DNA from 4 places in the Bradyrhizobium sp. AZCC 2230 genome. Region 2 is predicted to be linked to each of the others. Evidence: predicted binding sites of a transcription regulator. Region 2 holds the regulator's gene; each other region holds the start of a gene.
What was found. Region 2 encodes LexA, which represses DNA repair genes until DNA is damaged. Its sites were predicted from a motif close to TGTTCNNNNTGTGTTCNG; they were not measured.

Region 1 (7,661 bases), 110 kb from region 2:
GGATCGGATGCCGCCTTCGGTCGACGCTCCATGTCATCTGTTCGGTGAGAACCGGGGCCGGGATGATCACGCTGGGGGCCCACATGGGATTGAGCAGCCAGCCGACCGGCGCCATGTCCCAGATCTCCTTGGCCCAGCCCATATGGTCCGGCGAATACTCCTTGAACCGCATCGCGAGGAACGCGCCGATACTGCCATGCGGTTCGACGTAGCGCTCGATCTCCGGCACCGTCGCGTGCAGGCGCGAGGTGACGCCCCGGCAGGGCACGAGAACGAGCGGCACGCCGCTGTCGAGCAGCACCTGCGCGCCGCCGACATCCTGCTTGAGGTTGAACTCGATGGTGTCAGGCCATTCCAGTGCGTGGCCGCCAAGCCAGACCACCACGATCCGGTCGATGATATCGGGGGCCCTGAGCAGCGCCGAGGCGACATTGCTGATGGCGCCGATGGCGATGACGTAGAGCGGGTTGTCAGGCGAGCCCGCGCGCGCCCGGGCGACGAGGTCGTCCACGGCGGGGGCTGGCTGCGCCATCTTGGCCGAACCGACATAGTCGGTGACACCGCGATGAACCAGGCCATCCGGCGCGATGTTCAACCGCTCCAGCAGGCGCAGGATTTCCTGATAGCTCAGCTCCATGCCGTGCCCGGGATTGTCCGCGCGGGTATTGAAGAACGGCGCGGCGTAGATCGCCTCGACGTCGAAGCGTTCCGGCGACAGCAGCATCTGCACCAGCGCGAACTGGTCGTCGACCTCGTTGTAAGTGTCGGTGTCGAGCACGACGCGCAACCGGCCGTCCGGCGGGGTGAGGAGCTTGAGGCGGGCTGCATCCGTGAGTGTCATGACCGTCTCCTGAGGGCGGACGATTGCGGATCAGGCCTTTGCCGGCGTTCGGCAAACCGCATCCGAGATCTCATCCATCTGCGCGAACATGTAATCGGGTGCAAGCGCCTGCAACGCGGCCGGCGCAGCGTAGCCCCAGCTGACCGCGCCGCAGGCAATCCCCACCGCACGCGCCGCCTCGATGTCGCGGACCTCGTCGCCGATCGAAATGACCTCCGGCGGGGCGACGCCGGCGCGCCGGATCACGCGGCGGAATTTCGCGGGCTTGCCGAACACCGAAGCCGCGCAGTCGAAATGCGAGAAGAGTGATGCGACGTCGCCAAGCTTGGCCTTGGCATTGACCTCGCTGTCCGACGTCACCAGCGCGAGCTGCACGCCGCTCTCGGCCAGCGTTCGCAGCGTCACTTCGGCGCCGGCAAACAGCGAAATCTCCGCCGCCGCATCGCCCTTCAGCCGCCGCGCATACCGCGCGATCGCCGGGAGCTTCCACACGGGCACCTCGAGCCGTGCGAGGATCTCGCGCGTCGAAGCATGCCGCAGTCCCTCGACATCCTCATCCCTGACACGCCGAAAGCCGAAGCGGTCGGCGACGTCGTTGATGGTGCGCAGGAACCAGGGGAAGCTGTCGACGAGCGTGCCGTCGAGGTCGAAGATGGCGAGGGAGTAGGGCATGGAGGCGGGCGGACACCGTGAGCGACACGCTGACAGACGCAGTCGGAGATGCTATATTGATCACTTCAGAGGTGGCAGATGTCGGAGCTACTGGCAAGGATTACGGTCGACCCGCAGCGTATGCATGGACGCCCGTGCATTCGCGACCTGCGCATCACGGTTGCTGACGTCCTTGGACTGCTGTCCGCGGGACAGTCGCGGGAAAGCATTCTCGAGGATTATCCGTACCTGGAGCAGGCTGACATCGACGCGGTGCTTGCCTACGCAGCCCGCCAAGTCGATCATCCGATCATAGCGGCGAAATAGCTTGCTTTATCTGATCGATGCTCAGCTTCCACCTGTACTTGCGGAGGCCATGCGTCATGCTGGATATGATGCGGCTCATGTCGCCGAATTCGGGATGGCGAATGCGACCGACGGGGCGATCTGGAGCGAAGCTATTGCTCGATCGGCCGTTCTCGTAACCAAGGACCGCGATTTCTCCCTCCTTCGTGCCGCGAAACGGCAGGGACCGGCCGTACTTTGGGTCCGGGTCGGCAATATCGACAATCGGACACTGATCCATCAATTTCTGGGCGCCATGCCACAAATTGCTGAAGCGGTCGCGCAGGGCGAGGCGGTTATTGAATTCGTCGGCAGCTAGTGGGACTCAGCGCAACTTGCGCACGTGAACATTGACGTCGATATCGATGTTCTTGACACAAGTTTGAGTGGTTCGATGCGACCCGCCCTCATGCCAGCGGCCATCGCGCGGGCGCGCGTCGCCGACATTCGCCAGCTTCAGACATCGCCATTGCGGCAGAGGCCCGCTGCTCTCGCCAGCGAACTGCCAAGCCAGCACAGTCTCTTCACCGTTCTTATCAGTACCGATGACATGCGGGCACAGCTCCCGGTAGCGACCCTCGTAGACGCAGGTCACCTGTTGTTCGGCGAGAATGGCTTTCCGAAAGAGCGCATAGCTCCGGCTCGGCATAGAGATCACTCCAAGCTGGCTGGATCCCCGATCGCTCAAGCCGACGAAAATTACTCCGCCGCCTCGCTCGTCCTCCCGCGCTTCGGCTTCCTCGCCTTCTTCAGCACCGGCTCCAGAAACTTCCCCGTATAGCTCCGCTGCGCTTTGACGATGTCCTCCGGCGGGCCCCAGGCGACGATCTCGCCACCGCCGTCGCCGCCCTCGGGGCCGAGGTCGATGACCCAGTCTGCCGTCTTGATGACCTCGAGATTGTGCTCGATCACCACGACCGTGTTGCCCTGCGCGACCAGCTCGTGCAGCACCTCCAGCAGCTTCTTGACGTCGTGGAAGTGCAGGCCGGTGGTCGGCTCGTCCAGGATGTAGAGCGTGCGGCCGGTGGCGCGTTTTGACAATTCCTTGGCCAGCTTGACGCGCTGGGCTTCGCCGCCCGACAGCGTCGTCGCCTGCTGGCCGACATGGATGTAGTCGAGGCCGACGCGGTGCAGGGTCTGGAAGGTCTCGCGCACGCGCGGCACCGCCTTGAAGAAGTCAGCGGCTTCCTCGACGGTCATGTCGAGCACGTCGGCGATGCTCTTGCCCTTGAACAGGACCTCCAGCGTTTCGCGGTTGTAGCGCTTGCCCTTGCAGACGTCGCAGGTGACGTAGACGTCGGGCAGGAAGTGCATCTCGATCTTGATGACGCCGTCACCCTGGCAGGCCTCGCAGCGGCCGCCCTTGACGTTGAAGGAGAAGCGGCCGGGCTCGTAGCCGCGCGCCTTGGCTTCGGGCAGGCCCGCAAACCATTCGCGGATCGGCGTGAAGGCGCCGGTATAGGTCGCCGGATTCGAGCGCGGGGTGCGGCCGATCGGCGACTGGTCGATGTCGATGATCTTGTCGATATGCTCGAGGCCCTCGATGCGATCATGCGGCGCGGCGCCTTCGCTCGCATTGTTCAGCTTGCGGGCGATCGCCTTGTAGAGCGTGTCGATCAAGAGCGTTGACTTGCCGCCACCGGACACGCCGGTGACGGCCGTGAACAGGCCGAGCGGAATTTCCGCGGTGACGTTCTTCAGGTTATTGCCGCGCGCGTTCACCACCTTGATGGTGCGGCGATGGTTCGGCGGACGCCGCTCCGGCACCTCGACCTCGAGCTCGCCGGTGAGATATTTGCCGGTGAGTGATTTCGGGTTGCGCATGATCTCGGCAGGCGTGCCTTCGGCGATGATGTTGCCGCCATGCATGCCGGCGCCCGGACCGATATCGAGCACGTGGTCGGCAAGCAGGATCGCGTCCTCGTCATGCTCGACCACGATCACGGTGTTGCCGAGGTCGCGCAGCCGCTTCAGCGTGTCGAGCAGGCGCGCGTTGTCGCGCTGGTGCAGACCGATCGAAGGCTCGTCGAGCACGTAGAGCACGCCGGTCAGGCCCGAGCCGATCTGCGAGGCCAGGCGGATGCGCTGGCTCTCGCCGCCGGACAGCGTGCCAGACGAGCGGGAGAGGGTGAGATAGTTGAGGCCGACGTCGAGCAGGAAGGTGAGGCGCTCGCGGATCTCCTTGAGGATGCGGCCTGCAATCTCGTTCTGCTGCGCGTTGAGCACCTCTGGCACGGTCTCGAACCACGCGCCGGCATTCTTGACCGACAGCTCCGAGATCTCGCCGATATGCTTAGCTCCGATCTTGACGCAGAGCGCCTCGGGCTTGAGCCGGAAGCCATTGCAGGCGCCGCAGGGCACGTCGTGGAAATACTTCGCCAGTTCTTCGCGGGCCCACTCGCTCTCGGTTTCGCGGTAGCGGCGGTTGATGTTGGTGATGACGCCTTCGAACGGCTTCTTGGTGTCGTAGGAGCGGACGCCGTCCTCGTAGGAGAACTTGATCTCGTCCTCGCCGGAGCCATGGAGGATCGCGTTCTGCGTCTTCTTCGGCAGATCCTTCCACTTGGTGGTCAGCGTAAACTTGTAGTGCTTGCCGAGCGCGGTCAGCGTCTGCGTGTAATAGGGCGACGACGATTTGGCCCAGGGCGCGATCGCGCCCTTGCCGATCGCGAGCTCCTTGTCGGGGATCACGAGATCCTCGTCGACATGCTGCTCGACGCCGAGGCCGCCGCAGGCCGGGCAGGCGCCGTAGGGATTGTTGAACGAGAAGAGGCGCGGCTCGATCTCGGGAATGGTGAAGCCGGAGACGGGGCAAGCGAACTTTTCCGAGAACAGGATGCGCTCGGGCCCGCTCTTGTCGTGGATCTTTGCGGTCTTCTTTTTCTCTTCGGCAGGCGCAGCAGCAGCAGCCGGTGCATCGGCATACTCGACCACGGCGAGACCTTCGGCGAGCTTCAGCGCTGTCTCAAAACTTTCGGCGAGGCGCTGGCCGATGTCGGCGCGCACCACGATGCGGTCGACGACGACGTCGATGTCATGCGGGAATTTCTTGTCGAGCGTCGGTGCCTCCGCAAGCTCGTAGAAGGTGCCGTCGATCTTGACGCGCTGAAAGCCCTTCTTGAGCCATTCGGCGAGCTCCTTGCGATACTCGCCCTTGCGGCCGCGCACGACCGGGGCGAGCAGATAGAGGCGGGTGCCTTCGGGCAGCGCCAGCACGCGGTCGACCATCTGCGAGACAGTCTGGCTCTCGATCGGAAGGCCCGTGGCCGGCGAATAGGGCACGCCGACGCGCGCCCAGAGCAGGCGCATGTAGTCGTAGATCTCAGTGACCGTGCCGACGGTCGAGCGCGGATTCTTCGACGTCGTCTTCTGCTCGATCGAGATTGCCGGCGACAGGCCGTCGATCTGGTCGACGTCCGGCTTCTGCATCATCTCCAGGAACTGGCGGGCATAGGCCGAGAGCGACTCGACATAGCGGCGCTGGCCTTCGGCGTAGATGGTGTCGAAGGCGAGCGAGGATTTGCCGGAGCCCGAGAGGCCGGTGAACACCACAAGCTTGTCGCGGGGAATTTCGACGTCGATGTTCTTGAGGTTGTGCTCGCGCGCGCCACGGATCGTGATTGCGTGCAGGTGTGACCCCGCATTCTGCTGTTGGCGCTTCGCCTTGATCACTTCATCCATCCGAGTTGCCCTCAAGGAATCCCAAAGGTACGCGATCGCGCCGACGTAAAAGGCGCGCTTCGCCCGGAACCGGGATCGGCGCCGATGGGGTTGTCAGCGAACGTAGGAAGAACGAGGACGGATTTCCAGTGGGACCTTGCGAATCGTCAACGGATTGTTGGCGCGCTGGCGGCACTTGGCAGCAGAGCTTGGCATTGCGACGAACGGAACAGCAAAATGCCGGCGTGAGGCCGGCCTTCGATGGCGCTGAATTCGCGGGCTCGCTCAGTATTTGGCGACGACCGGGCCGCCCCAGCGGTAGTTGACGCGGAGCAGCCCGATATCGACGTCCTGACCGATCCGCTCGGTGCGTCCGGGCGGAACGAGGATGCTGCTGGCGAGATCGCCGCCGTGATGGCCGAGGAACAGATGGTCGTACTCGCCGCCGACCGACCAGTTCTCCGCAAAGGCGTATTCCACGCCGAAGCCTGCGCTGTAGCCCCAGCGAGTCTGGCTGAGCGTGTTGGACACGACGCCGACGCCGGGAATGAACTCGTCGTATTTGTCATGAGCGACGGCAGCACCGGCCTTGCCGTAGAACAGCAGGCTGTTCACGGTGTAGCCGAGCTGGCCGGTGAACAGACCAAAGCTGTCGATCCTGGTCCGGTTGTTCAGCGGCGCTAGCACCAGGCTGACATTGTTGCCCTTGAAGTCGGCCCAGTTGCCCTGGCCTTCCACGCCAAGAACCCAGTGCGCCTTCTGCCAGCGATAGCCGAGCTGGGCACCGACCGTGCCGCCGCTGGCGTTGTGGCAGCCTTCGCCGACGGCTGGATTGATCGCAACGCCGCCGGCGGCGACAACGCTCCAGCAGGCATGGCCGAGCCCGCCGCCGCCATTGAGGCCGCCATAGACGCCGGTCCATTCGAGGGCGGGTACAGGCGCCACCGGCGCCTTGGAATAGAGCGGGAGATCCGCGGCAACGGCCGGTGCAAGTGGACCGAATGCGAACAGGCTGATCGCAGCCACTGCCCAGATCTTCATATCACGTCCCCGACTCGCCGAACCAATGCGCGGGCGCTACGCGCGCGCCCTGTGATTCCTTGACGGTTCAGCACACCGGGCCGCGAAAACAAAAAGGCCGGCGCGAGGCCGGCCTTTCGTAACGCAATGGCGTTGGAGACGAAGCTCAGTACTTGAACTCAGTACTTGGCGACGATCGGGCCGCCGAAGGTGTAGTTCAGGCGGACGGTGGCCATATCCACGTCCTGCTTGATGCTGTCAGCGCGGAAGGGCAAGCCAAACGCGGTGAAGCTGTCGGTGTGCTTGCCCATGAACAGGTGGTTATATTCGACGCCGACCGACCAGTTCGGAGCGAAGCCGAACTCGATGCCGGTGCCGACGGCGCCGCCCCAACGCGTGTCGGTCGCGGTGCCGAATGTGACACCAGCCAGAGTGCCGCTGAACTTGTTGTGGGTGACGGCCGCGCCGCCCTTCACGTACCAGAGCACGTTGTTCCAGGCATAACCCACTTGGCCGGTGAAGAGGCCGAGCGCGTCGATCTTGGTATTGTTCACCAGCGGGAAGAAAGCGGCGGGCGAGCTGGTGTTCGAGCCCTTCAGGTCAGCCCAATCACCCTGGGCTTCGACGCCGAACACCCAGTTGGTGGATTGCCAGCGATAGCCGATCTGGCCGCCGACGAGGGCGCCGGTCGCATTATGGCAACCCTCGCTCGTCGTGGGGACGGCGGCGCCGGCGACACTGGTCGTATCCCAGCAATTGTGGCTCGAGCCGCCACCGGCGTTGCCGCCGATGTAGAAGCCGGTCCAGTTGTAGACCGAAGCCACAGCCACCGGAGCCTTGGTGTAGGGGCGAGCCGCCAGATCGGCAGCCGAAGCGGCGCCAGTGAGGGCGAGCAGAGAGGCCGAAGCCAACAAGATCTTTTTCATATTCAACAAATCCCAGTCCCAGTTTCTGTTTTCGACTTCCGTGCGTCGGAAGCAGCATCGGACGTTCCGGTCCAACTCACGTCATGCCTACACCACTGAAGCTGCAAGTTGTGTCTCTCAAAAGTCACAACGGACACAAAATGTAATAATGGCTGGCCCACAGTTTCCATCGGGAACCCGCAACAAAACGGCCGGCACGAGGCCGGTCTCAGATATCG
Region 2 (7,661 bases):
TTTTTCGCTGTATTGATCGGGTTGTTTGCTCATGACAGATAAAATTCCATCTTCGATTACCGCCTTAGCCAAGGCATTTGGCATCGAACAAGAACCTTGGTCATGGACGCGAATGTATAACCCAGGTCTTGCCGACCACATGCACGCCTTGGGCGTTACCGCTGCCAATTATAACCGCTTGGAAAGTGAGTTGCGCCTGTTACTTGACGTTTTCATGGGCGACCAAATGACAGGCGCCGAAGCAGGCTCTTATCTATTCGAGCGACTAAGTAACGCTGAGAGAATGGACCTTCTTAAGCATCTGTACATCTCCCAAGTCGGTGGTACGGACCTTTCCGACAGACTTGATTGGTTCGTTTCCGGATACGGAATATGTGCAGAAAATCGAAACATCCTAATGCACTCCGAGCCTCACGGGGCGACCTACAATGCGCTTCAATTGGTCTCTGCTCTCCAACTACGTAAAGCTTCAAAAAAGAACCCGGGGGTTCACAACTTCATTTCCCTTGAACTGCATGAATTGAGGCAAATTGCCGATGATATCGACCGCTTTGCCTCATACGGGTTCGATCTCGCGTTATGGCGGATCGCAAGCCGAAGCGGCGGAACAATCAAGCTCGCAAATCGGGAGATTTCACCCTCATTGCCCGATAAACCTCCAGCACCAATTCATCTGACGCTCGGACCTCTGAAAGCCGCCGAAGACAATCAACCCCCGCCCGAATCATCGCAGGGGTGATTTCGATTGCGGGCGCGCCAGCGGGCAGCGCCGAAGCACCGTCCGCAGGGTGATTTCTAGGATTAGTATCCTGTGGTGTCAAGTATATAATCCCCTTTCTGCAGGCTGCACGTTCCGGTAGCCTCCGAGCCTGTCGCGTATCGCAGAGTGCAGAGGATGGCGGAGCTTGGCCGGCCGCAGCGTGTCTCGCAGGGTATCGCCGGCACTTGGCCGACGGGCGGGACCGCGTCGGCCGGCGGCTTTGCGCCGGCGGGCTTTGGCGTTTGGCCCGCGATCGTCGGGCGGCTTCGCGAATGGGCCAAGGCCGAAGCAGGTGCCGGGCGACTGTTTCCCTGGGTGCCCATCGCCTACAGCTGCGGCATCGCACTCTACTTCGCCGCCGATCATGAGCCGGTGCTGTGGGTCGTTGCCACGACGGCGGCGGCGCTGGTGCTCGGCGCGGTGTTGTTGCGGCGAAGCCGGTGGTTTGCGCCGGCGATCATGATCGCGGCGGTCGCGGCCGGCTTTGCCGTGGCGACTTGGAAGACGGCGCGCATCGCGCACACTGTGCTCGCAAAGCCGCTTTATTCGGTGTCGCTGTCGGGCTTCGTCGAGACCCGCGACATCCGCGAACGCACCGACCGTTTCGTGTTGCGCGTCACCGCGATGGACGCACAGCGCAGCGACGTGAAGCTGGAGCGCGTTCGCCTCTCGGTTCACAAGGGGACGGCGCCCGATGTCGGCAGCTTCGTGCAGTTGAAGGCGCGGCTGATGCCGCCGCTCGCGCCATTGCGGCCGGGCAGCTACGATTTTTCCCGCGACATGTTCTTCCAGGGCATCGGCGCGTCCGGCTTCGCGATGGGTGCAATCACCGTGGCCGCGCCGCCCGAGACCGGCGGCATCAGGCTGCGCTATGCGGCGGTCATGCAGGGTCTGCGCGACGCGATCGACGCGCGCATCCGCGCCACGCTCGACGGCGACAACCGCGCGATCGCGACTGCGCTTTTGACCGGCCGCCGCGATGCGATCACCACGCCCGTCAACGACGCGATGTTCATCTCCGGCCTCGGCCACGTTCTGTCGATCTCCGGCTACCACATGGCCGTCGTCGCCGGCGTGGTCTTCTTCGCGGTTCGCGCGCTGCTGGCGCTGATCCCCGGGCTGGCGGTCGGCTTCGCCATCAAGAAATGGTCGGCCGCCGCGGCGCTGGTCGCGTCCGCGTTCTATCTGCTGCTCTCGGGCGCGGAGGTTGCGACCCAACGATCGTTCTTCATGACCGCCGTGGTGCTGATCGCTGTCATGGTCGATCGCCGCGCGATCACGTTCCGCACGCTGGCGGTGGCGGCGCTCATCGTGCTCGCGGTCGCGCCGGAGGCGCTGGTGCATCCGAGCTTCCAGATGTCATTCGCCGCGACGCTCGGGCTCGTCGCGCTGGTGCAGATCGGCATGCCGAACCTGTTTGCCTCGCCCGATCATTCGACGACCGCGCGCATCGCGCTGTGGGGCGGCCGCGAGATCGCGATGCTGTTCATGGCCTCGATGATCGCGGGGCTTGCGACCACGCCCTATGCCGCCTTCCATTTCCACCGCGTGACGCCCTACGGCGTGCTCGCCAATCTCGGCGCGATGCCGGTGGTGTCGGCGCTGGTGATGCCGGCCGGACTGCTGGGATTGCTCGCAGCGCCATTCGGGCTCGATGGTGTGTTCTGGTGGCTGATGGGAATCGGCATCGACTGGATGATCGCGGTCACACGCTGGGTGGCGGCACTGCCTGGCGCAGTCGGCCGTCTCCCGGCATTTGGTATGGCGCCACTCATCGCTGCGAGCGTCGGCCTGATCCTGATGGGCCTGCTGCGCACGCCGCTGCGCTGGTCGGGCGCGTTCGTGCTCGTGGCGGCGACCGTCTGGGGCCTGTCGGTGCGGCAACCCGACATCCTCATCGCCGGCGATGGGCAGAACGTCGCGGTGCGGGGCAGGGATGGGCAGCTGCATCTGATGCGGACCAACAAGGACAATTTCCTGCTCAAGGAGTGGTTAGCTGCGGACGCCGACCCGCGCGATGCCACCAGCGCCTCGCTCAGTGACGGCGTGTCGTGCGACGAGACCGGCTGCGTGACGCCACTCGCCGACGGCCGGATGATCGCGCAGGCACTGCGCATCGATGCGCTGGCCGACGATTGCAGCCGCGCGGCACTGGTCGTGACGGCAAGGCCCGCGCCGTCGGATTGTGGTGCGATGGTGGTCGATCGCCCGCGTCTCGCGCGCCAGGGCGCGCTGGCGCTGACGCAGCGCGGCGACGGTTTTGCGATTGACGCGGTGAAGGCGAGGGGCGCAAACCGCCCCTGGTCGCCGGCGGCGGCCGGCGAGGGAGATTTCGAACAGACCCTCATGCCGCGGTCGGCAGCTCCGCGCGTCCGGGACGCAACACCGTCGGAGGCCGATCTTCAGGCCGAGGATTGAGATCGACAGCTCAGCCGATCGGCAGGCGGGTGATGGTCGGCGGCCTGTCGGCGGTGATCTGTGGCGTGTGCTCGCGCTCGCCGAGCGGCTGGGTCACGGGCAGTTGCAGCACGGTTGCGCGCTGGCCTTCGACGAGCTGCGTTACCAGCACGTACTTGCCGTCGGGGAATTCGATCGCGTCGTGATGGCGATCGGGAATGTGCGGATCGACCTTGCCGAACTTGCCGACGCGCGAGTTGACGGTGCGGGTCCAGATCCAGCGATTGTCGTAGCGGACGTTGTCGGCGAAGGCGAGCTCCGTTCCCGGAAGCAGACAGACCGCGACCGACATGTCGGCTTCGGAGGCGAAGCCGCGCGTCGAGGTGCCGCGGAACGTTGTCGTGACGATCGTCTCGCCGACTTCTGCGGGACGCGTCGCGACGGCATGCAGGCTGTAGTCACACATCGGGTGCTCCTCAATCAGGATAGCGACCCACGCCTCTGTCTCGGAGGCGCAGGCCCCTATCAGAGTGGAAGCCCGCGATCTTATGCTTGTTTGTGGGCAAATCTGCGGCTCGCATCCGCAGAGCGCGATCACATTATCTTTTTCAAACGCACGAGGAACAAAGCCTGCTCCCGTGCATTTGGCGAGCGTGCTGCGTTAGCGGCCTGCGGGTGCCGACCAGCCGGAATATTGCCAGGCCGGTTGTGATGGCTGCGTGATGGCGTTGCGGGCATTGCGGAATTGTTCGCTCGTCGTCGCCTGCGGTGCCTTGCGGGCGTGGTGCTGCGACTGTGCGGCGAAGGCCTGCGACGCTGATATTGCGATCAGCGCCATCGTGACGGTGCTCAAAATGATCTTGCGCATGGTTATATCCTCGGTCTCTCAAGGGCCTGCGAAGCGATGCGTGCTTCGTCGCGGCGTGCCGAGGATGTAGCGCTGGAGAGGGGGCCGGATAATCTGTGCAAAACCAGAAAGACTATCCAGCCGGAGCGGACAATCGTCCGCTCCAATCGTTGATGGCGCGCGAGCGCTCAGTACTTGCGGTAGAGCCCGATCAGCTTGCCCTGAATCTTGACCCGGTTGGGCGGCAGGATGCGCACTTCATAGGCCGCATTGGCCGGCTCGAGCGCGATCGAAGCGCCGCGGCGGCGGAAACGCTTGAGTGTCGCTTCCTCGTCGTCGATCAGGGCGACCACGATGTCCCCGGTGTCGGCGCTCTCGTTGCGCTGGATCAGCGCCATGTCGCCGTCGAGAATGCCGGCTTCCACCATGGAGTCGCCGCGCACTTCGAGCGCGTAGTGCTCGCCCGAGCCGAGCATGTCGGGCGGGACGCTGATGGTGTGGCTGCGGGTCTGCAACGCCTCGATCGGCGTGCCGGCCGCGATCCGGCCCATGACGGGCACCGCGACGGGACGCTCGCCGTCGTCGGCGGGCGGGCTGGAGGTCGTGCGCACCTTGCCGAGATTGCCCTCGATGACGCTCGGCGTGAAGCCGCGGCGGCTGCCGGCGGCGGCCTGCAGCTCAGGCAGCTTGATCACCTCGATGGCGCGGGCGCGGTTGGGCAGGCGGCGGATGAAGCCGCGCTCCTCGAGCGCAGTGATCAGGCGATGGATGCCCGATTTCGAGCGCAGATCGAGCGCGTCCTTCATCTCGTCGAAGGAGGGCGGCACACCGCTTTCCTTCAGGCGCTCGCTGATGAACCGCAGGAGCTCGTATTGTTTGCGCGTTAACATCTCGACCAAAATCCCCCGGTTGATGTCGTTCGATTCCGAGACGCTGAATTCAGCAATAAGCCGCTACACGCTCGAAACAAATCATGAACGGACACTATATGTTCGATACATGTTCCGCAACTGCTTAATTTACCGTGAACGCGGCAAAGTTCGCGGAACGGTTGCGAACGATGCGCTCAAACGGGCAGTCGCAGCACCTCGCAAGCAGCGCCGGCTTCGGCCTTCGGCGCGAACGGTGCGCGCACGAGAAGTGCCTGTGCCGCAGCGAGATTCGTAAGCAGCGAGGAGTCCTGGTGATTGACGGGAAGCGCGATCAGCGTGCCGTCATCACGCACATCGAGGCGCGCGCGCAGATAGTCCTCGCGCTGGTCATTGGCGCCGACGTCGCGGCCGAGCACGGCGCGCTCGCGGCGGTGGTGAACCACGGAACGGCCCGACAGCGCGCGAATCAGCGGCACCATGAACAGGAAGCCGCAAACGTAGGATGACACGGGATTGCCGGGCAGGCCGATCACGCGCATCGCGCCGAGCTGCCCGTTCATCATCGGCTTGCCCGGCCGCATCGCGATCTTCCAGAACGCCATCGAGGTGCCTTCGTCCCGAAGCGCCTGCTGCACCAGATCGTGGTCGCCGACCGAGGCACCGCCGGTCGTGATCAGGATGTCGGCGCCGGATTCGCGCGCGCGGCGGATGCCGGCGGTGGTGGCGGCAAGCGTGTCGGCGGCAACCCCGAGGTCGATGGTGTCAGCGCCCTCGCTGCGGGCGAGCGCATGCAGGGCGTAGCCGTTGGAATAGACGATCTGGCCATGGCCGGGCGTGCTGCCCGGCATCACCAGCTCGTCGCCGGTGGCGAGAATCGCGACCTTTGGACGGCGGCGGACGCCAAGCTGCGGGTGGTTCATGCCGGCGGCGAGCGCGAGGTCGCGTTCGGTCAGCCGGGCGCCCTTGCGCAGGAGCACGTCACCCTCAGAGAAGTCGATGCCGGCCGGGCGGATGTGCCGCCCGGCGACGGCGGCCTCCCTGATCGTGATGCGCTTGCCATCGGCGACGGTGTCCTCCTGGATCACGACCGCATCGGCGCCGTCGGGAACGACGCCACCAGTAAAGATCCGGACGGCTTCGCCGGCGCCGACGGTTCCTGCAAACGGCCGGCCTGCAGCGACCTCGCCAATGACGTTGAGCTGCGCGTCGACCTTGGCCGCATCGGCCGCGCGGACGGCATAGCCATCCATCGCCGACATCGCCTGCGGAGGCTGCGTCCGCCGCGCGGCGACGTCGCGCGCGAGCACGCGATGGAAGGCCGCGTCGAGTGCGATCGTCTCTTCAGGCAGTGGCTCCGCGCCGGCAAGCACCGCGGCGAGCGCGTCAGAAACCGGCATCAAGGCCACGAGTGAAAACTCCAGCTACGCCCGTTCGGGCAAATCAGCGGCGAGAGTTTTAGCCGAGTGCAGGCGCAGAGGCAAAACGGCGGTCGCACAGGATGATTTATCCTGCGTCATCCGCGCGGCGATCGAGTGTGAGCGTCAAGCCAGCCGCGGCATGATCCGGAAGGCGAGATGGAGCGGCACGAGATCGCCATGGCAAGTACTGGGATGACGAGAACTGCGCCCAGTTAGGTCGCCGGTTACTTTGCCGGACTGACATCAGGCGCTTGGGGGCCCTGATCCCTGTCGGGCATCGGATCGGCCTGGGCCTTCAGGTCGGCGGCCTTGCTCATCAGCTTGGCTGAAAGCTCGGAATTTGAGGTGGTGGTGGCGAATTTGACCAGCAGGGAGGCCTGCTTGGTAAGGTAGGTTTTGCCCAACACGATGATACGTCCGTTCGTAGAATACCCAACGGACTCTAGAGTCCGGAAGCGGGCATTCCGTTCCCGGAACTCTGTACAAAAATGCACAAAGTGCGTTGGTTCGTCAGTTCCGAATGAAATAGGTCCGGAATTCGCCGATTCGGCGGGGTGAGGAGGCGGTCAGATCCCCAGCACCTTCAGTGCATTGCCGACGTCGCGGGGCGAAGTGACATGCACCGCCGTCAGCCCGCGGGCGCGGGCGCCCTGGATATTCTCGGCGAGGTCATCGAAGAACACGATCCGGTTGGCCGGCACGCCCATCGCGGCGACGACGTGGTCGAAGGCTTCCGCATCCGGTTTGCGCAGGCCGATGCTGGAGGAGAGATACAGCTCGCGGAAATGGCCGAGCAGATCGGCATACTCTTTCGAGAAATGGTCGACATGGGGGCGGTTGGTGTTGGAGAAGGCATAGAGCGGCATCTGCTTCGCCGCGCGCGGCAGCAATTCCGCGATGTCGGGCATCTCGCCTGCGAAGATCGCGTTCCATCCCTCCAGGAACTGCGCATCCGAAATGCCGATGCCGAGCGATGAGCGCAGCGACTGGAAATAGTCCTCGTCGCTGATCTTGCCGACCTCATGCAGCCGGTAAGCCTCGCTGTTACGCTCATAGCGCGTCACGATGGCTTCGGGCTTGAGGCCTGCATGTCCCGCCCAGCAGGCGATCGCCTTGGAGAAATCGATGTCGAGCACGACGCGCCCGAGATCGAACAGAAGCGCGTCCGCGCTGCCGGGAGAGAGCGATGTCATTCTATCCTTCAGTATCGGTAGGGTTCATGGTCGAACAGCGGGAATGCGCTGAACACACTCGGCGCATTGGTTGCGGTGGCCTGGTGCAGGCAGGATTTGTTGACCTCGGCAAACGAGGTGGCGCCGAGGAGGCCGAGGCAGCGCAGCACCTCGTCCTCGAGCAGTTCCAGCATC
Region 3 (7,661 bases), 4.0 Mb from region 2:
CCTGCCTGCCGACCATGTTTCGTGCGATCGAGATCGATGGCGAGCCCTATTGGGACGGCGGCTATGCCGGCAACCCGACCATTACGCCGCTGGTGCGCGAGAGCGATGCGCACGACACCATCCTCGTTCAGATCAATCCGACCGAGCGGCTGGAGGAGCCGCGGACGGCCGCGGAGATCCTCAACCGTCTCAACGAGATCTCCTTCAACTCGCCGCTGATGAAGGAGCTGCGCATGATCGCGCTGCTGCGCCAGGCCGCCGATCCCGGCAGCGGCGAGGGCGCGCGCTGGGCGAAAATGCGGACACATCGCGTCAAGAGCGACATGCTGGCGAAATTCGGGTCATCGTCGAAACTCAATGCGGAATGGGAATTCGTCTCGATGCTACGCGCCGAGGGCCGCACGGCCGCGGAGGCGTTCCTCGCAGAACACGGTGCGGATATCGGCCGGCAATCGACCGCCGATCTCGATGTCCTCCTGGCGGAGTGCTGAGGCATGGGGCTTCTCGGCCTCTTCGTCGGGCTCGGCCTGCTCGTCCTGTTTGCCTTTCGCGGCTGGAGCGTGCTGCTGCTCGCGCCGGTTGCCGCGCTCGTTGCCGCGCTGTTTGGTGGCCAGCCGTTGCTGGCGAATCTGACACAGGTTTTCATGGTGAATGCCGCGGGATTTCTGGCGCAGTTCTTCCCGATCTTCCTGCTCGGCGCCGTCTTCGGCAAACTGATGGACGACAGCGGCGCGGTGACGTCGGTTGCCGCCTTCATGGCCAAGCGTCTCGGCGAGCGCCGCGTGATCCTTGCGGTCGTGCTGGCCGGCGCGCTCGTCACCTATGGCGGTGTCAGCCTGTTCGTCGCGTTCTTCGTCATCGTGCCGATGGCACGTTCGCTGTTTCGCGCGGCTGCGATTCCGCGCCGGCTGATTCCGGCTGCGATCGTGTTGGGGACGTCGACCTTCACCATGTCGGCGCTGCCGGGTACGCCATCGATCCAGAATGCGATCCCGATGCCGTTCTTCGGTACGACGCCCTTTGCCGCGCCGGGCCTCGGCATCATCGCGTCGCTCATCATGCTCGGCGCGGGATTGTGGTGGCTGCATCGCGCCGAAGCCAAGGCTCGCCGTGCCGGGGAAGGCTATGGCGATGACGTCGAGGATGCGACCAAGCGCGCCGCCGCCGACGAGCTCGTGCGTGAACGCGCGACCACGGCACGGGAGTTCGATCCGGCGGAAATGCAGCATGGCCATCGCAGCGATCAGCCGTCACCGGTCCTGAGTGCCGTCCTGCCGCTGATCGTCGTCGTGGCCGTCAACCTCGTGATGTCCCTCGTGGTGCTGCCGCGGCTCGACGTTTCCTATCTCGCCGAGCAACGCTTTGGCGAGACGTCACTCGCCGCCGTCGCGGGCGTGTGGTCGGTCGCGGTTGCCTTGACCGCGGCGATCGTCACGACCATCGCGCTGAACTGGACGCGGCTGCCGGCATTGCGGCAGACCATGGACGCCGGCGCAAATGCGTCGGTGCTGCCCGCGTTCAGCGTCGCCAGCCTTGTTGGATTCGGTGCGGTTGTCGCTTCGCTGCCTGCGTTCGCGCTGGTGCGCGAGTGGGTGCTCGCGATCGAAGGCGGACCGCTGGTCTCGCTCGCGGTCGCGACTAACATCCTGGCGGCGCTGACCGGCTCGGCGTCGGGCGGCCTGACCATTGCGCTGGACGCGCTCGGCCAGACCTATGTCGAGCTCGCCGCGCGCACCGGCATCGACCTTGCGTTGATGCACCGCGTGGCGGTGATCGGCTCGGGGACGCTGGACATCCTGCCGCACAATGGTGCGGTGGTCAGCCTGCTCGCGATCTGCGGCCTGACCCATCGCGACAGCTATCTGGACATCGTGATGGTGGGCATCGTGACGTCGCTGCTGGCGCTGGTAGCCGTGATTGCGATCGGTAGTGCGCTGGGATCGTTCTGACCTGGATACAAATGTCAATGAATTGACGCGCCCGTGAAGGTCGCTTTGAATGCGGCCAACTGCAGAACGTAAAAACCAAGAAAGCCGGATGGAAACGATGACGCTCATAAGGGCAAGACTGTGCGCATGGCTGGTGGGGACGGCAGCAGTGCTGGGCGCGACCGGCGCGTTCGCGGCAACGCTGGCCGAGGACGCGGATACCGTCTGCAAAGGTCTCGCCGGTGACGCGGATGCCGTCAAGATCGACACCGCGACGTTGCAGACAGCGTCTCAGCTCGCCGTCGCCGAGCGTGGACCGACGCCGTCGGGACGCATCACGCCGGCCAATCCGGTCTTCTGCAAGGTGCTCGGCCATATCGAGCCTGTCGATCCCAAGGCGCCGCCGGTCAAATTCCAGGTCAATCTGCCCGTCGAATGGAACGGGCGCTCGGTGCAATATGGCGGCGGCGGCTTCAACGGCGTGCTGATCACCGGCCTCGGTTTGCCGCCGGCCTATCCCTTCGACAAGCCGTCGCCACTCGCGCGCGGTTTTGTTACCTACGGCACAGATTCGGGGCATGAATCCAAGCCGGGCGAGCCGCCGCAGTTGTTCGCGCTCAACGACGAAGCGTTCGAGAATTTTGCCCATCGCGCCTACAAGAAGGTTCGCGACGCAGCGGTCGGGCTGATGCAGCGCGCCTATGGCAAGAAGCCGGACAAGATGTACTTCATGGGCTCGTCCGAAGGCGGCCGTGAAGGCCTGACCATGGCGCAGCGCTACCCCGACGATTTCGACGGGATCTTTGCGCGCGTGCCCGTTATCAACTGGGTTGGCCTGCAGCATGCGGGCACCCGCTCCGGCCTCGTCACCATGGGCGAAGGCTGGATCAATCCGGCGCAGGTCAAGCTTGTCGGCGATGCCGTGCGCACGGCCTGCGACAAGGCGGACGGATCCGACGACGCGCTGGTGCAGGACCCCGTCGCTTGCAGGGCGGCGTTCAAGGTCGAGACATTGCGTTGCGCCGACGGCAAGAGCGGCGATCAGTGCCTCACCGACGCCCAGATCAAGGCGGTCGACACGCTGCATGCCACCTACAAATTCCCGTTCACGCTCGCCAATGGTCTCGACGACTATCCGGGCTGGGGCGTGTCGGGCGAGGACACGCCGGCGATCGGGCCGACCGGCGGCTGGATGGCGTGGTGGCTCGGCGCCGCGCCGCCGGCGCAGCCGCCCGCGCCCAACAACGGCATCGCCTGGATCTATGGTGCCGGCGGCATTCAATACGTGTTCGCGCGCGATCCCAAGCTCGACGTCACCACCTACAAGGTGGAGGACCACAAGGCGCGGCTGCTCGAAGTGTCGAGCCTGATGGATTCGACCGATCCCGATCTCAGCCGGTTCCGCGCCCGCGGCGGCCGGCTGATCATGCTCGAGCACATGGCGGACTACGCGCAAAGCCCCTATGCCGGCATCCGCTATTTCGAGAGTGTCGAGCGCAAGCTCGGCAAGGCCGAGACCGCCGAGTTCGCGCGGCTCTATACCGCGCCCGGCGTCGACCATGTCGGCTCCGGCGCACCCGCCAATGTCGATATGCTGAGCGCGCTGGTCGACTGGGTCGAGAAGGGAACGGCGCCCGGCGACCTCGAGGTCACCGAGCAGAAGGTCGAGGCACCGTCATTCGCGGTGACGCGCGCGATGCCGCTGTGCCGCTGGCCGGGCTGGCCGCACTACAAGTCCGGCCCTGTGACCGAGGCGGCGAGCTTCACCTGCGCGCCATAGAAGCAATTGCGAACAGCGGGTGATGGCGGCGGATCTACCCCGCCGCCATGGCCTGTGCGCCGCCAAGCAATTGCGCATTGAGCCGACCTCCGGAGAACAGCATGTCGTCGAGGGCTTCGTCGATATCGGCCGACGTCACGGAGTTGCCGCCGTCGCGCGCCAGGCTCGCCTGTGCCAGCCGTCGCATCAACTCCTTGATAAACGCGCAACTCGTGCCCTCGCTGCGGCGGGCTGCCTCAGTGATGACCGCCTCGCCGAGCGGCAGTCCCTTGCCGTAGAGCCGGACCAGCTTGCCGCGGCCAGGCTCGTCGGGGAGCGGCACTTCGATCGCCTGGTCGATGCGGCCCGGGCGACCCGCAAGCGCTCCTTCGAGGTCCTCGGGCCGGTTGGTGGTCAGGACGAACAGGATGTCCGCATCCTCCTTCAGTCCGTCCATCTCGTTGAGCAGCTTGTTCAGCATGGATTCCTCGCACGGTCCCATGTCGTCGCGATCGCGGGCGATCAGATCGACGTCCTCGATCACCACCATCGACGGCTGCAGCAGCCGCGCCAGGCTCATATAGGCGCCGAGCAGGCCGATCTGCTCGGCTGTGATGATCAGCGTCGTATGACCGGGCAAATGTGTCGCGAGATAGCGGATCGTGTGGGTCTTGCCGGTGCCCGGTGGCCCATACAGCAGGATGCCCTTGCGCGTCGACTGGCCAAGCCGGCGCAATTGATCGCGGGTGCCGACGAAGGTCAGCACATTGCGATCGAGCAGCCGCAGGGTCTGCTCAGGCAGGATCACATCGTTGCGCGCGACCTGCGGTAACCGATGCACGGTGATGCCGCGCGAGCGCCCGCGATAGTCGGAGTCGGCATCGAGCGACAGGATCTTGCCACGATAGGTCCGTGCGGCCTGGACGGCTTCTTCCAACTCGCTGAAGCATTGCTGGACCAGGGCCGCACCTGCCGAGCCCGATGGCACCAGGATCTCGATCCGAATTCCCGGCTCGCGGCTGTATTCGCGGTGCGCGCAGAGCAAGACCGCATAGCGGAGATGATCCTGCTCACATAGCCACAGTCCGTTATCCAGACACTTGACCGGGCTCTTCTCGCCGACGTCGACGTCGGAATATTGCAGAGGGGCAATCGCGACCGCATATCGGCCGCTCTTGAGAAGTCGCGAAATCGACAGCGTTTCGTAGCGCTGCTCCTCGTTCAGCCCGAACAACCGGATGGCTTTCCCGAAGAGACGGTCGATCGCGGCCTGGACATCGACTCGCATGTGGCCGGGAAATTGGCGGATCGTGGTCACGAGTTTGCTGCGCGCGGTGCCGGCAAAGTGCCAGTCAAGCACGTCGCAAGCAAAGTCGAAATTCTCTTCCTGTTCGCTTGCGGGCTCATCGGCCGCACGGATGCACTCGCTGCACAGCCAGATCGTGCGGTTGCCGATCCGAACATCCGTCTGCCCCTCGGGCTTGCCGCAGAGTTCGCAAGGAGTCTTGATCGCCTCGAGCATGACCTGCAGTTTGTGGCCGGCCAGGCCGATGGATTGTTGCGCGGATTTGAAAAGGGCTTCCGCGACCGATTGCGGGTAAGGCCCGCAAACTGCTCTTTCCTTCTGCTCGATCTGAGTGATCAGCGCGGTCGCTTCGCGCTCCGATTTGCCGAAAACCTGACGGAGCAAATCCATCACGAATTGGTCTGGGGTGTCGTCGTCATTATGGATTACGAGCTGGGTCGGCTGGTTCTCACCACGCATACTATTCATCACGAAAGGTCTCCTGGACAATCTATGATTGAATAGAACGAATAGGGAACATAAAAAGAAGCGGCCGTCAAGCGTGACGGCCGCTTTAATCTCAATCGATGGGCGAGCCCTTAGTGCGCGCCGCCACCGCCGGCCGACTTCACCCGGCGCGTCAGCAGCACCGCGATCGCGGCAAGCACCAGCACCACGCCGATCACCGCAAACGTGTCGGAGAAGCCCATCACCAGCGCCTGGCGCTTCACCGTCTTGCCGAGCGCGATGATGGCCTGCTCGCGCGCGGCGTTGGGGTCGGGCACGCCATGGGCGATGAAGTAGTCCGTCATCTGTGCGATGCGGGTGCGGACTTCCTCGCGGCCGAGCGTGACGGAGTGGCCGATGATGTTGGAGTGGAACTGCTCGCGCTTGGTGACGATGGTTGCCAACACCGCGGTGCCGATGGCGCCGCCGAGGTTGCGCATCATGTTGGAGATGCCGGAGGCGGCGGGCGCGTCCTGCGGCGCGACGCTGCCGAGGCTGAGCGCTGAGATTGGCGCCAGCGTCAGCGCCTGGCCGATTGCGCGCACGATGTTAGGCACCAGCAACTGATCGCCCGAATAGTCGAGCGACATCTGGATGTTCATGAACGAGCTCGCGGCGAACAGCAGCAGGCCGGCGGCTGCGATATAGCGAATATCGAACCGCTGCATCAGTTTCGGCACCAGCGGAATCAGCAGGAGCTGCGGCAGGCCGGTCCAGGCCAGCACGTTGCCGATCTGCTCGGCATTGTAGCCTTGCACCTGGCCAAGATAGGCGGGCAGAAGATACACCGAGCCAAACAGCGCGAAACCAAGGAAGATCGAGGCGAACGTGCCGATGCCGAAATTCCACTGCGTCAGCAGGCGCAGACGCAGCAGCGGCTTCTCGATCACCAGTTCATTATAGATGAACAGCGACAGGCTGATCGCAGAGATGATCGCAAGCCGCACGATGAAGGGCGAGCCGAACCAGTCGTCCTTGTTGCCTTCTTCCAGCACGGCCTGCAGCGATGCCAGGCCGACTGCCATGGTCGCGATGCCGAACCAGTCGCCTTCGCGCAACAGTCCCAGATTCAGCGGCTGGCGCTCCAGCGTGAAGAACAGCGTGGTCACCATGACCGCCGTTGGCAGCACGTTGACGAAGAAGATGGTCTGCCAGCCGTAATTCTCGGTGAGATAGCCGCCGATGGTCGGCCCGATCGCGGGCGCAAAGGTCACCGCGAGCGAGAACATCGCAAGGCCGATCGGCTGCTGGCCCTTCGGCAGCTTGGTGAAGACCAGCGTGAAGGCCATCGGGATCAGCACGCCGCCGAAGAAGCCCTGGAAGCCGCGCATCGCGATCATCGACGGCAGATCGTGGGTGAAGGCGCAGGCAACCGAGAACGCTGCAAACAGCGTCGCGAAGCTCAGCATGATGTTGCGGAACGAGAACACCCGCGACAGATAGTCTGTCAGCGGGATCACAATGATCTCGCCGATCAGGTATGACGTCGAGATCCAGGATCCGTTGTCGACGCCCGTGCCGATGCCGCCCTCGATGTTGAGCAGCGAAGCGTTGGTGATCTGGATGTTCAGGATCGCCATGAAGGCGCCGATCATCGCGGCGAAGACGGCGATCCAGACCGTGGCGCTGGCGCGATTGGGATCAGCTGCGACGCGCTCAGGCGTCGCGGCCGGAATTGCGGGTGCTGGCGTCGAGATTGAGAGGCTGTTTGACATGGCACGACCCTCCAGAAACAAGCTTCGCTTTAGGCGTCGTTGCGGCTTGCGCGGTCGGCGCTGAACGGGTTGCGATCGTCGGGATCACGGACATGCCGGGCCGCAGCTCGATCGCAGGCTGCGTTTCGGCATCCAGCGCGATCTTCACGGGGATGCGCTGCACGATCTTGGTGAAGTTGCCGGTGGCGTTGTCAGGCGGCAGCAGGGCGAACTCCTGGCCGCTGGCCGGCGCGATGGAATCGACGTGACCGTGCACCACCTGGCCCGGGAACGTATCGACCTCGATCTCGACCTGCTGTCCGGCGCGGACATTGGTGAGCTGGGTCTCCTTGAAATTGGCCACCACATAGGCGCCTTCGGCGGGCACGATCGACATCAACTGCGTGCCGGCCTGCACGAACTGGCCGACGCGGAGCGTGCGGTTGCCGATGACGCCGTCGATCGGGGAGACGATCGTGGTGTAGCCG
Region 4 (7,661 bases), 5.9 Mb from region 2:
GGCGACCAGCAGCTTGTCGGCGATCGGGTCGAGCATCCGGCCGAACGCCGATTGCTGATTCCAGATCCGCGCGTAATAGCCGTCGAGATAGTCCGTCACCGCGGCGCCGATGAAGATCGCGACGGCGACCCAGCGCAGCCACAGCGGGTAGTCCATGATCGACTGCGCATAGATGCATCCGACCACGACCGGGATCGCGGCGATCCGGCCATAGGTCAGGATGTTCGGGAGGGACATCGCGCGGCTGGTGGTCCCTCGTGTCGTGGCGATGTTCATCCGTCCTACCAATACCGCTCAAGCCTGAAGGTCAACCGTCCGTCCCTTATTGGGGGGCGGGATGCGACGACCATATGACTACAGCCCCTTTAGTTCACCCCGGCTGGGAATGGAAATAGTCGAATATCCTGCGGGCGCTCTCGGCGCTCACCCCAGGAACCTTGCCGAGATCGACGATCGAGGCGCGTTCGATCTCCTTCAGGGTTCCGAAATGGTGCAGCAAGGCACGTTTGCGCGACGGGCCAATGCCCGGAATCTCCTGCAAACCGGCCTCGCGGATATCCTTCTTGCGCAGCTTGCGGTGCGAGCCGATGACGAAGCGATGGGCCTCGTCCCGCAGGCGCTGGATGAAATAGAGCACGGGGTCGCGCGGCTCCAGCTTGATCGCCTCGCGCTCCGGCATGAACAGGGTCTCGCGGCCGGCATCCCGGTCCGGCCCCTTGGCAACCGACATCAGCGACACCTGGGTCAGGCCGAGATTGGTGAAGATCTCCCGGACGGCGTTAAGCTGGCCGCGGCCGCCGTCGATGATGACGAGATCCGGCCATTGCGGGAAGTCGTCGTCCTTGGCCTTGGTGGCACTCTCTTCCGGCGGATTGATCAGGCGCTTGAAGCGACGCTCCAGCACCTCGCGCATCATGGCGAAGTCGTCACCCGGCGTGATCCCTTCCGACTTGATGTTGAACTTGCGGTACTGGTTTTTGACGAAGCCATCGGGGCCGGCGACGATCATGGCGCCGACGGCATTGGTGCCCTGGATATGGCTGTTGTCGTAGACCTCGATGCGCTTGGGCGCATGCGGCAGGCTCAGCGTCGTGGCTATGGCGTCGAGCAGGCGGCTTTGGGTCGCTGTATCCGCGAGCTTGCGGCCGAGCGCCTCGCGCGCATTGGTCAGCGCGTGGGTGACGAGCTCCTTCTTCTCGCCGCGCTTGGGCGTGATGACCTCGACCTTGTGGCCGGCCTTGATCGACAGCGCGTTGGCGAGCAGCTCGCTCTCCTCGATCTCGTGCGAGAGCAGGATGGTCTTCGGCGGCGGCTTGTCGTCGTAGAACTGGGCGAGGAAGGACCCCAGCACTTCCTCCGGCGTGTACGTTTTCTCCGCGCGCGGGAAATAGGCGCGGTTGCCCCAATTCTGGCCGGTGCGGAAGAAGAACACTTCGACGCAGGAGAAGCCGCCGTCCTGGTGGATGGCGAACACGTCGGCTTCTTCCACCGTGCGCGGGTTGATGCCCTGCTGCGACTGGATCGCCGACAGCGCGGCGAGGCGATCACGATAGAGCGCCGCGCTCTCGAATTCGAGCTCGCCGGAAGCCTTCTCCATCTCGCCTGCGAGCTCCTGCTTCACCGCCTGGCTCTTGCCGGACAGGAAGTCGGTCGCCTCGCGCACCAGCGTCGTATAGCCGGGGAAGTCGATCTCGCGGGTGCAGGGGCCGGCGCAGCGGCGGATCTGGTAGAGCAGGCAGGGCCGCGAGCGGCTCTCGAAGAAGGAGTCCGTGCAGGAGCGGATCAGGAACGCGCGCTGCAAGGCCGTGATGGTGCGGTTGACGGCGCCGGCGGAGGCGAACGGGCCGAAATAGCGCCCGGGCCGGGTCTGCGCGCCGCGGTGCTTCAGGATCTGCGGCGCCCAATGGTCGCCGGTGATCAGGATGTAGGGAAACGATTTATCGTCGCGCAGCTGCACGTTGAAGCGCGGCCGCAGCTGCTTGATGAGGTTGGCTTCCAGCAGCAGCGCTTCGGTCTCGGTGATGGTCGAGACGATCTCCACGGTCACCGTGGCCGCGATCATGCGCAGGATGCGCGCCGGCAGCGGCGCACTCTGGCGCGCGTAGTTGGACAGGCGCTTTTTGACGTTCTTGGCCTTGCCGACATAGAGCACGTCGGCATTGGCGCTGAGCATGCGATAGACGCCGGGGGAGGTGGGCGCGAGCCGGACCGCGCGCTCGATCGCCTCGTGACCGGTCGCCAGCGGCTCTTCGCCGATCGCGCCGCTCTCTTCCAGAATATCCGGCAGCCGCGCATCGTCCTCGTCATCGCCACCCGTGGTGGCGGGATCGAGGTCGGGCGGCGCCGTCTCGCGCGATGCCTCGCCCGACGTCTCCTGGGGCCGGGCATCGGCGGTCGCGACACGCTGCGATTTGCGCGCGCGTGCGTCGTCCGGATTGTCGGTGGAATCGTGAACCATGGTGCGAATTTAAGTGCTGGGGGAGCCGATTTGAAGTTCCGGCCGTGCCGCACGCACAGGATGGTGGCGCAGTTCCCGGTAACGCTTCCTTAAGTCTGTTAACAGCGCGGTAACGGGTCTTAACAGCCCTTTTACTTAAAACTCTCGATAAATCTTACGCGAAAAAGTGGTGGTTCCGTAACCATGCGTTTTGGTCTTGCGCTGCGACGCAGGCCTCGCACCCGGTTGCGGCAAGTTGCGTTGGAGTGTGTGATGAAGGGGCTCGTTGTGGGCGCAGCCGCGTTGGTTGCAGCCGGCTGGGCGGCTTCGGCAGAGGCCGCCGATCTCAGTTACGGGCAGCGTGCGCCCTATACGGTCAATCAGCCGCTCAATGGCTATAGCTGGGCCGGCCCGTATCTCGGCGCCAATCTCGGCTATGAATGGGGCTCGGTGAGCAACAATCCCGCAAAGCCCTCCGGCTTCGTCGGCGGCGTGCAGGCCGGCTACAATTTCCAGAACGGCCCGTGGGTGTTCGGTGTCGAGGGCGACATCCAGGCAGCCGGCGCCGACGACACTTTCGCGCCGTGGAAGTTCTCCAATCCCTGGTTCGGCACGCTGCGCGGCCGCGCCGGCTATGCCTTCAACAACATCCTGTTCTACGGCACCGCGGGCCTCGCCTTCGGCGAGCTGCGCGCGCAGACCTTCGGCTGGACGGAATCGCACACCACCGCCGGCTGGACCGCCGGCGTCGGCGCGGAAGTCGGCTTCGCGCCGAACTGGAGCGCGAAGCTCGAATATCTCTACATCGATCTGTCGTCGAGCCAGTTCGCAATTACAGGCGTGTCAAACGGCTATAGCGCCAGCGTTGTTCGCGCAGGCGTGAACTATCACTTCTGATAGCCAAATAAGAAAATACCGGACAACAGCCTCCCGGCCGCTCGCGGCCGGACTTTTTTTGCGCCGAATTTTTTGAGTCAGGTCCGCTAGGAAAGGATCACTAAATTGACCGCCTTCGGCCCCTTCCCTTTCTTGTCCGGTTCGACTTCAAATGTGATACGCTGTCCTTCGGCAAGGTCCTTCAGTCCCGCCCGCTCCACCGCGGTGATGTGAACGAAGACATCGCGACCGCCGTCGTCCGGCTTGATAAAGCCGTAGCCGCGCTCGCCGTTGAAGAACTTAACCGTTCCCGTATTGGCCATCGGGAAACTCCCCCTCATTGCTCCTCCGTCGCAACGCAGACGCGCGTCGCGACATGACCGGGCATCACGAAGCCCGGGAGAGCTGGCCATCCTTGGGCAGACCCTTCGGTCCGACTGGATCTTTCTTAGGCCTTCACTCCGCCGCAACCATTCGCGGAAGCGGAACGTAAAGCCAGTCACGCAAACAGCATAATACGGTTCTTTGCAGATTGACTACCGCTACTGCATCTTTTTCCCAAGAATGCCGGAGTGTTACGGCCTCGGCACCTCTAATCGGAATCTGGCAGGACCACCCTGGCCGAGCGGCATTTCCAGCTCGTGCAGGATCGTCTTGAGTTCGCTTTGCAACGTGTAGGGTGGATTGACGATCAGGAGCCCGGCTGAGGTGAGCGCCGCGCCGTCAAGCTGTGGTGCGGCGCTGAATTCGAGCCGCAGACATTTTCCCGGGGTCTTTGCTGCGGCCGCGGTCCGCGCCACGAGTTGCGCCAGTGTGTCGGTGGCGCGCCGGCTCTTGGCGGGGTACCAGATTACATAGATACCGGTTGGCCATTTTGCGAACGCGGTGGAGAAAGCCTCGCCGAGTCTTTCGAATTCGTCTTTCGCCTCGAACGGCGGGTCGATCAGCACGAGGCCGCGCCGCTCCTTCGGCGGCACGAACGCCGGCAGCGCCACCCAGCCGTCGAGATCGACCACACGGGCCTGTTCGTCGCGCCGCAACAATTCGATCAACGCCTTGCGCGCCTTCGGCTCGAGCTCACACGCCACGAGCCGGTCCTGCGGCCGCATCAGGCCGCGCGCGATCAAGGGCGAACCCGGATAGAGCTTGAGCTCGCCCTTCGGATTGAAGGCGCGAACGATGTCCATGTACGGCTTGGTCAGTGCGACTGTCTCGTTCGTGAGGCGCGCCTGCATCAGCCGCGCGATCCCCGTCAGCCACTCGCCGCTGCGGCGCGCCTCATCGCTGTCGAGATCATAGAGGCCCGCACCCGCATGGGTGTCGATGACGCGGAAGGCGGCCGGCTTGTCCTGCAAATAGGTCAGGATGCGCGCCAGCACGATGTGCTTGATGACATCGGCGAAGTTGCCGGCGTGAAAGGCGTGGCGATAGTTCATGCAAGAGCACTACGCCACGCGATGGCCTGAGCAAAGAGGCACGAGAGCCTGAACTACCCGCCCCTGATCGGCGGCATCGTCACCTGGTCGCGGCGGCAGGCGCGGCGGTCGAGTTCTTCGCAGGCGCGGAATTGCAAGTCCTTGCTGAGGCAGATGCGGACCTCGGAGAGCCGGGTGCGGTTGCAGGTGACCGAGACGGCGGCGTTGCTCAGGCCCGGATTGGCCTTGATGAAGGCTTCTTCCACCTCGCCCGGCGCTACTGTCTTGGCCTGTGACAGGTCGAGATAGTCGGCCGGGATCTTGATCGCGGCGCGCGCCTTCCGGATCGTCTCGAAATAGTTGCGGTCGGTCAGCCCGGAGCAGGTGCCGTGCTTGTCCCATTCGTTGAAGATCAGCCCCGGCGCCGGCATCAAATCGAGCATCGAAGAGACGATGTTGCGGTTCAGCCGCGGCGACGGCCGCTGGCAATATTCAGGGAAGCCGTTCTCGTATTGCGGCCACAGCCCGTGCACCACGAAGGAATAGGGCCGCCCCTCGCACTGGATGTTCGAGCGCCCGCCACCGCGACCGCGCTCGGCCGCCTCCTCGCAGAAGGACGGCGACCAGGACAGCGACAGCACATAGAAATCGAACTCGCCGGGCGCGTTCTGCCGTTTGTCCTGCGCCTTCGCGCCGCCGGCCAGCGAGATCAGCCCGGCGGCAAGAATCAGGGGGAGGGTCAGCGAGATCATCAGGCGGGAGAACGAATGCAATCTGGAATGAAACATGACGACGCCCCTCAACTAGACTGTGCAATCAGCCTAGCAGGCAACAAGAACATTTCAAGAACAAAATTCGAGCGATCGTCTATCGGCCCGAATCAGGGCTTTTCGACTTAAGGCTTGGCGGCGCGGCAGGCCGGATTGTAGGCCCAGTTGCGATCGAGCCCGACCACGCACCATTCGACGCCCTGGCCGTAACCGGCAAAGCCGCCGTCCTCGACGATCGAGAAGTGCACCCTGCGCATCTTGCCGTCATTGAGCATGGCCTCGCCGGTGCAGTAGCGGCGCGGAATGTTGTCGGACGCCCAGGGCCGAAAGGCGGTCTCGTGGACGGCGGTGAAGCCCTCGATCTTCAAAGGCGAATTCCAGAACGAGCTTTCCTTCTCGGAGAACTGGCTCGCGATCGTCGGCAGCGCCTTGTCGCAATCGGCGACATTGCCGTCATAACGCGGCCCGCTCAGCCAGAAATTCAACTCCAGCGGATTGGCGGCCCTGGCCTCACTGAGCGACAGCGCTCCGAACATGAGGCCGAGAACGGCGGCAAAACGAAGCGATTTCAGGGAGGTCGAGGCGCGCATGGGCAATCCAGACAGCATGATCTGCGAAGGTCGGACGGTGCCGCGAAGGGCGGGGGAGGTCAAGTGCAGCGCGGCAACACTTGGCCAGGACTTGATCACAACGTCGCAGTCTACAGGCCTTCCGTTCTTTCCACCGCCGCGCAGGCACCGTAAACTACCCTCCATCAATCGGAGTGACGGGAATGCGAATCATTGCGGCCGCGGGCCTTCTTGCCTTGGGAATTATGGCGAGCCAGTCGGCGCGCGCCGACATCTTTCCGGTGCCGCCCTTCAAGGGCAACGACACCGGCGGCATCATCGCCTATTCCATGGCGACCCAGACCGATGCGCGCCAGGTCGCGGTCGATCACTGCGCGCGCTATGGCAAGGTGGCGAAATTCCTCGCGGTGCAGGCCTATGAGGGCGGCTACATCTCGTTCTCGTGCCGCTGGGTGCCCTATGGTGCGGCCGACCGGCCGATCCGCACGCTGTACTGAGGCGTTTTCGGAACGACAAAGGTCACGCCAAAGAGAAAGCTAGGGCATCTCAGCCGGGAGTCTCTCGCATGACGCGCAAGCTTGCTTTGCTCGGATCAGCCGTTTGCCTCGTATTCTCGGTGGGGAGTGCCTTCGCCGACGACCTGCCGGTGCGCAAGGCCGGTCTCTGGGAATTGAAGATGGTCAGGACCGGCTCGGCGATGCCGGAAATGACCATGCAGCACTGCACCGACGAGGCCGTCGACAAGGAGATGAACAACAACATCTCGCCGATGGCCAAGCAGGTCTGCTCCAAGCAGGACATCAAGAAAACCGCGACCGGCTATGTCAGTGATTCCGAGTGCAGCGTCGCCGGCATGTCCACGACCTCGCATGCCGAGATCACTGGCGATTTCAATTCGGCCTACACGGTGAAGACCTCGTCGCATGCGCAAGGTGGCGCGGTCGGTGCCGCGGGGCGCGACTCCACCATGACGCTCGAAGCGAAATGGCTCGGCGCATGCAAGCCGGACCAGAAGCCCGGCGACATCGTGATGCCCGGCGGCTTCAAGATGAATGTGCGCGACGTCGACAAGCTGAAGGCGCTGCTGCCGAAGTAAGCGGGGGCGTCGCCGCGAAATCGGTGCGCTCCCTCGCCCCGCTCTTGCGGGGAGAGGGTTGGGGTGAGGGGCCTCTCTCCAAACGCGGGATCGTCGAGGGACCTGTACCCCCTCACCCGGATCGCAAGAGCGATCCGACCTCTCCCAGCAAGCGGACCCAGCAAGCGGGGCGAGGTAAGAAGGAGCTACACCGGAATCCGCACGCTCGCCCTTAAGCCGCCCATCGGGCTGTCGCCGAGCGTGATGTCGCCGCCATGCGAGCGGGCGATGTCGCGGGCGATCGCAAGCCCGAGGCCGGTGCCGCCTTCGTCCTGGTTGCGGGCGTTGTCCAGCCGCAGGAACGGCTTGAATACCTCCTCGCGCAAATGCACGGGAATGCCGGGACCGTCGTCGTCGACCGTGACGGTGAGATAGCGGTGATCGCGCTGGCCCGAGATGGCGATGGCCTGGCCGTAGCGCGCGGCATTGGTGACGAGGTTGGCGAGGCAACGCTTGAAC

Region 1: uvrA (excinuclease ABC subunit UvrA) is a predicted target of LexA. The motif match lies at 5,615-5,632, and genes of this name have one in related genera.
Region 3: V1280_RS26810 (ATP-dependent Clp protease adaptor ClpS) is a predicted target of LexA. The motif match lies at 5,495-5,512, and genes of this name have one in related genera.
Region 4: V1280_RS35530 (ribonuclease T2) is a predicted target of LexA. The motif match lies at 5,562-5,579, and genes of this name have one in related genera.

What each region holds. Positions count from the first base shown of each region.
Region 1 is NZ_JAZHRS010000001.1:1,470,503-1,478,163, reverse strand. It holds gene V1280_RS07125 (nucleoside hydrolase) at 1-841, opposite strand, end outside; gene V1280_RS07120 (HAD-IA family hydrolase) at 872-1,513, opposite strand; gene V1280_RS07115 (DUF433 domain-containing protein) at 1,592-1,819, shown strand; gene V1280_RS07110 (DUF5615 family PIN-like protein) at 1,821-2,156, shown strand; gene V1280_RS07105 (hypothetical protein) at 2,163-2,486, opposite strand; gene uvrA (excinuclease ABC subunit UvrA) at 2,537-5,518, opposite strand; gene V1280_RS07095 (outer membrane protein) at 5,783-6,538, opposite strand; gene V1280_RS07090 (outer membrane protein) at 6,697-7,443, opposite strand.
Region 2 is NZ_JAZHRS010000001.1:1,583,089-1,590,749, reverse strand. It holds gene V1280_RS07685 (hypothetical protein) at 1-33, opposite strand, end outside; gene V1280_RS07680 (hypothetical protein) at 32-739, shown strand; gene V1280_RS07675 (ComEC/Rec2 family competence protein) at 896-3,178, shown strand; gene V1280_RS07670 (hypothetical protein) at 3,189-3,623, opposite strand; gene V1280_RS07665 (hypothetical protein) at 3,819-4,025, opposite strand; gene lexA (transcriptional repressor LexA) at 4,193-4,894, opposite strand; gene V1280_RS07655 (molybdopterin molybdotransferase MoeA) at 5,071-6,282, opposite strand; gene V1280_RS07650 (hypothetical protein) at 6,519-6,701, opposite strand; gene V1280_RS07645 (HAD family hydrolase) at 6,861-7,487, opposite strand; gene V1280_RS07640 (alpha-hydroxy acid oxidase) at 7,496-7,661, opposite strand, start outside.
Region 3 is NZ_JAZHRS010000001.1:5,591,178-5,598,838, reverse strand. It holds gene V1280_RS26825 (patatin-like phospholipase family protein) at 1-491, shown strand, start outside; gene V1280_RS26820 (GntP family permease) at 495-1,949, shown strand; gene V1280_RS26815 (tannase/feruloyl esterase family alpha/beta hydrolase) at 2,038-3,708, shown strand; gene V1280_RS26810 (ATP-dependent Clp protease adaptor ClpS) at 3,743-5,461, opposite strand; gene V1280_RS26805 (MDR family MFS transporter) at 5,572-7,194, opposite strand; gene V1280_RS26800 (HlyD family secretion protein) at 7,136-7,661, opposite strand, start outside.
Region 4 is NZ_JAZHRS010000001.1:7,437,745-7,445,405, forward strand. It holds gene pgsA (CDP-diacylglycerol--glycerol-3-phosphate 3-phosphatidyltransferase) at 1-276, opposite strand, end outside; gene uvrC (excinuclease ABC subunit UvrC) at 371-2,458, opposite strand; gene V1280_RS35515 (outer membrane protein) at 2,711-3,334, shown strand; gene V1280_RS35520 (cold-shock protein) at 3,421-3,636, opposite strand; gene V1280_RS35525 (23S rRNA (adenine(2030)-N(6))-methyltransferase RlmJ) at 3,889-4,749, opposite strand; gene V1280_RS35530 (ribonuclease T2) at 4,803-5,516, opposite strand; gene V1280_RS35535 (hypothetical protein) at 5,624-6,088, opposite strand; gene V1280_RS35540 (hypothetical protein) at 6,271-6,564, shown strand; gene V1280_RS35545 (DUF3617 domain-containing protein) at 6,633-7,163, shown strand; gene V1280_RS35550 (ATP-binding protein) at 7,349-7,661, opposite strand, start outside.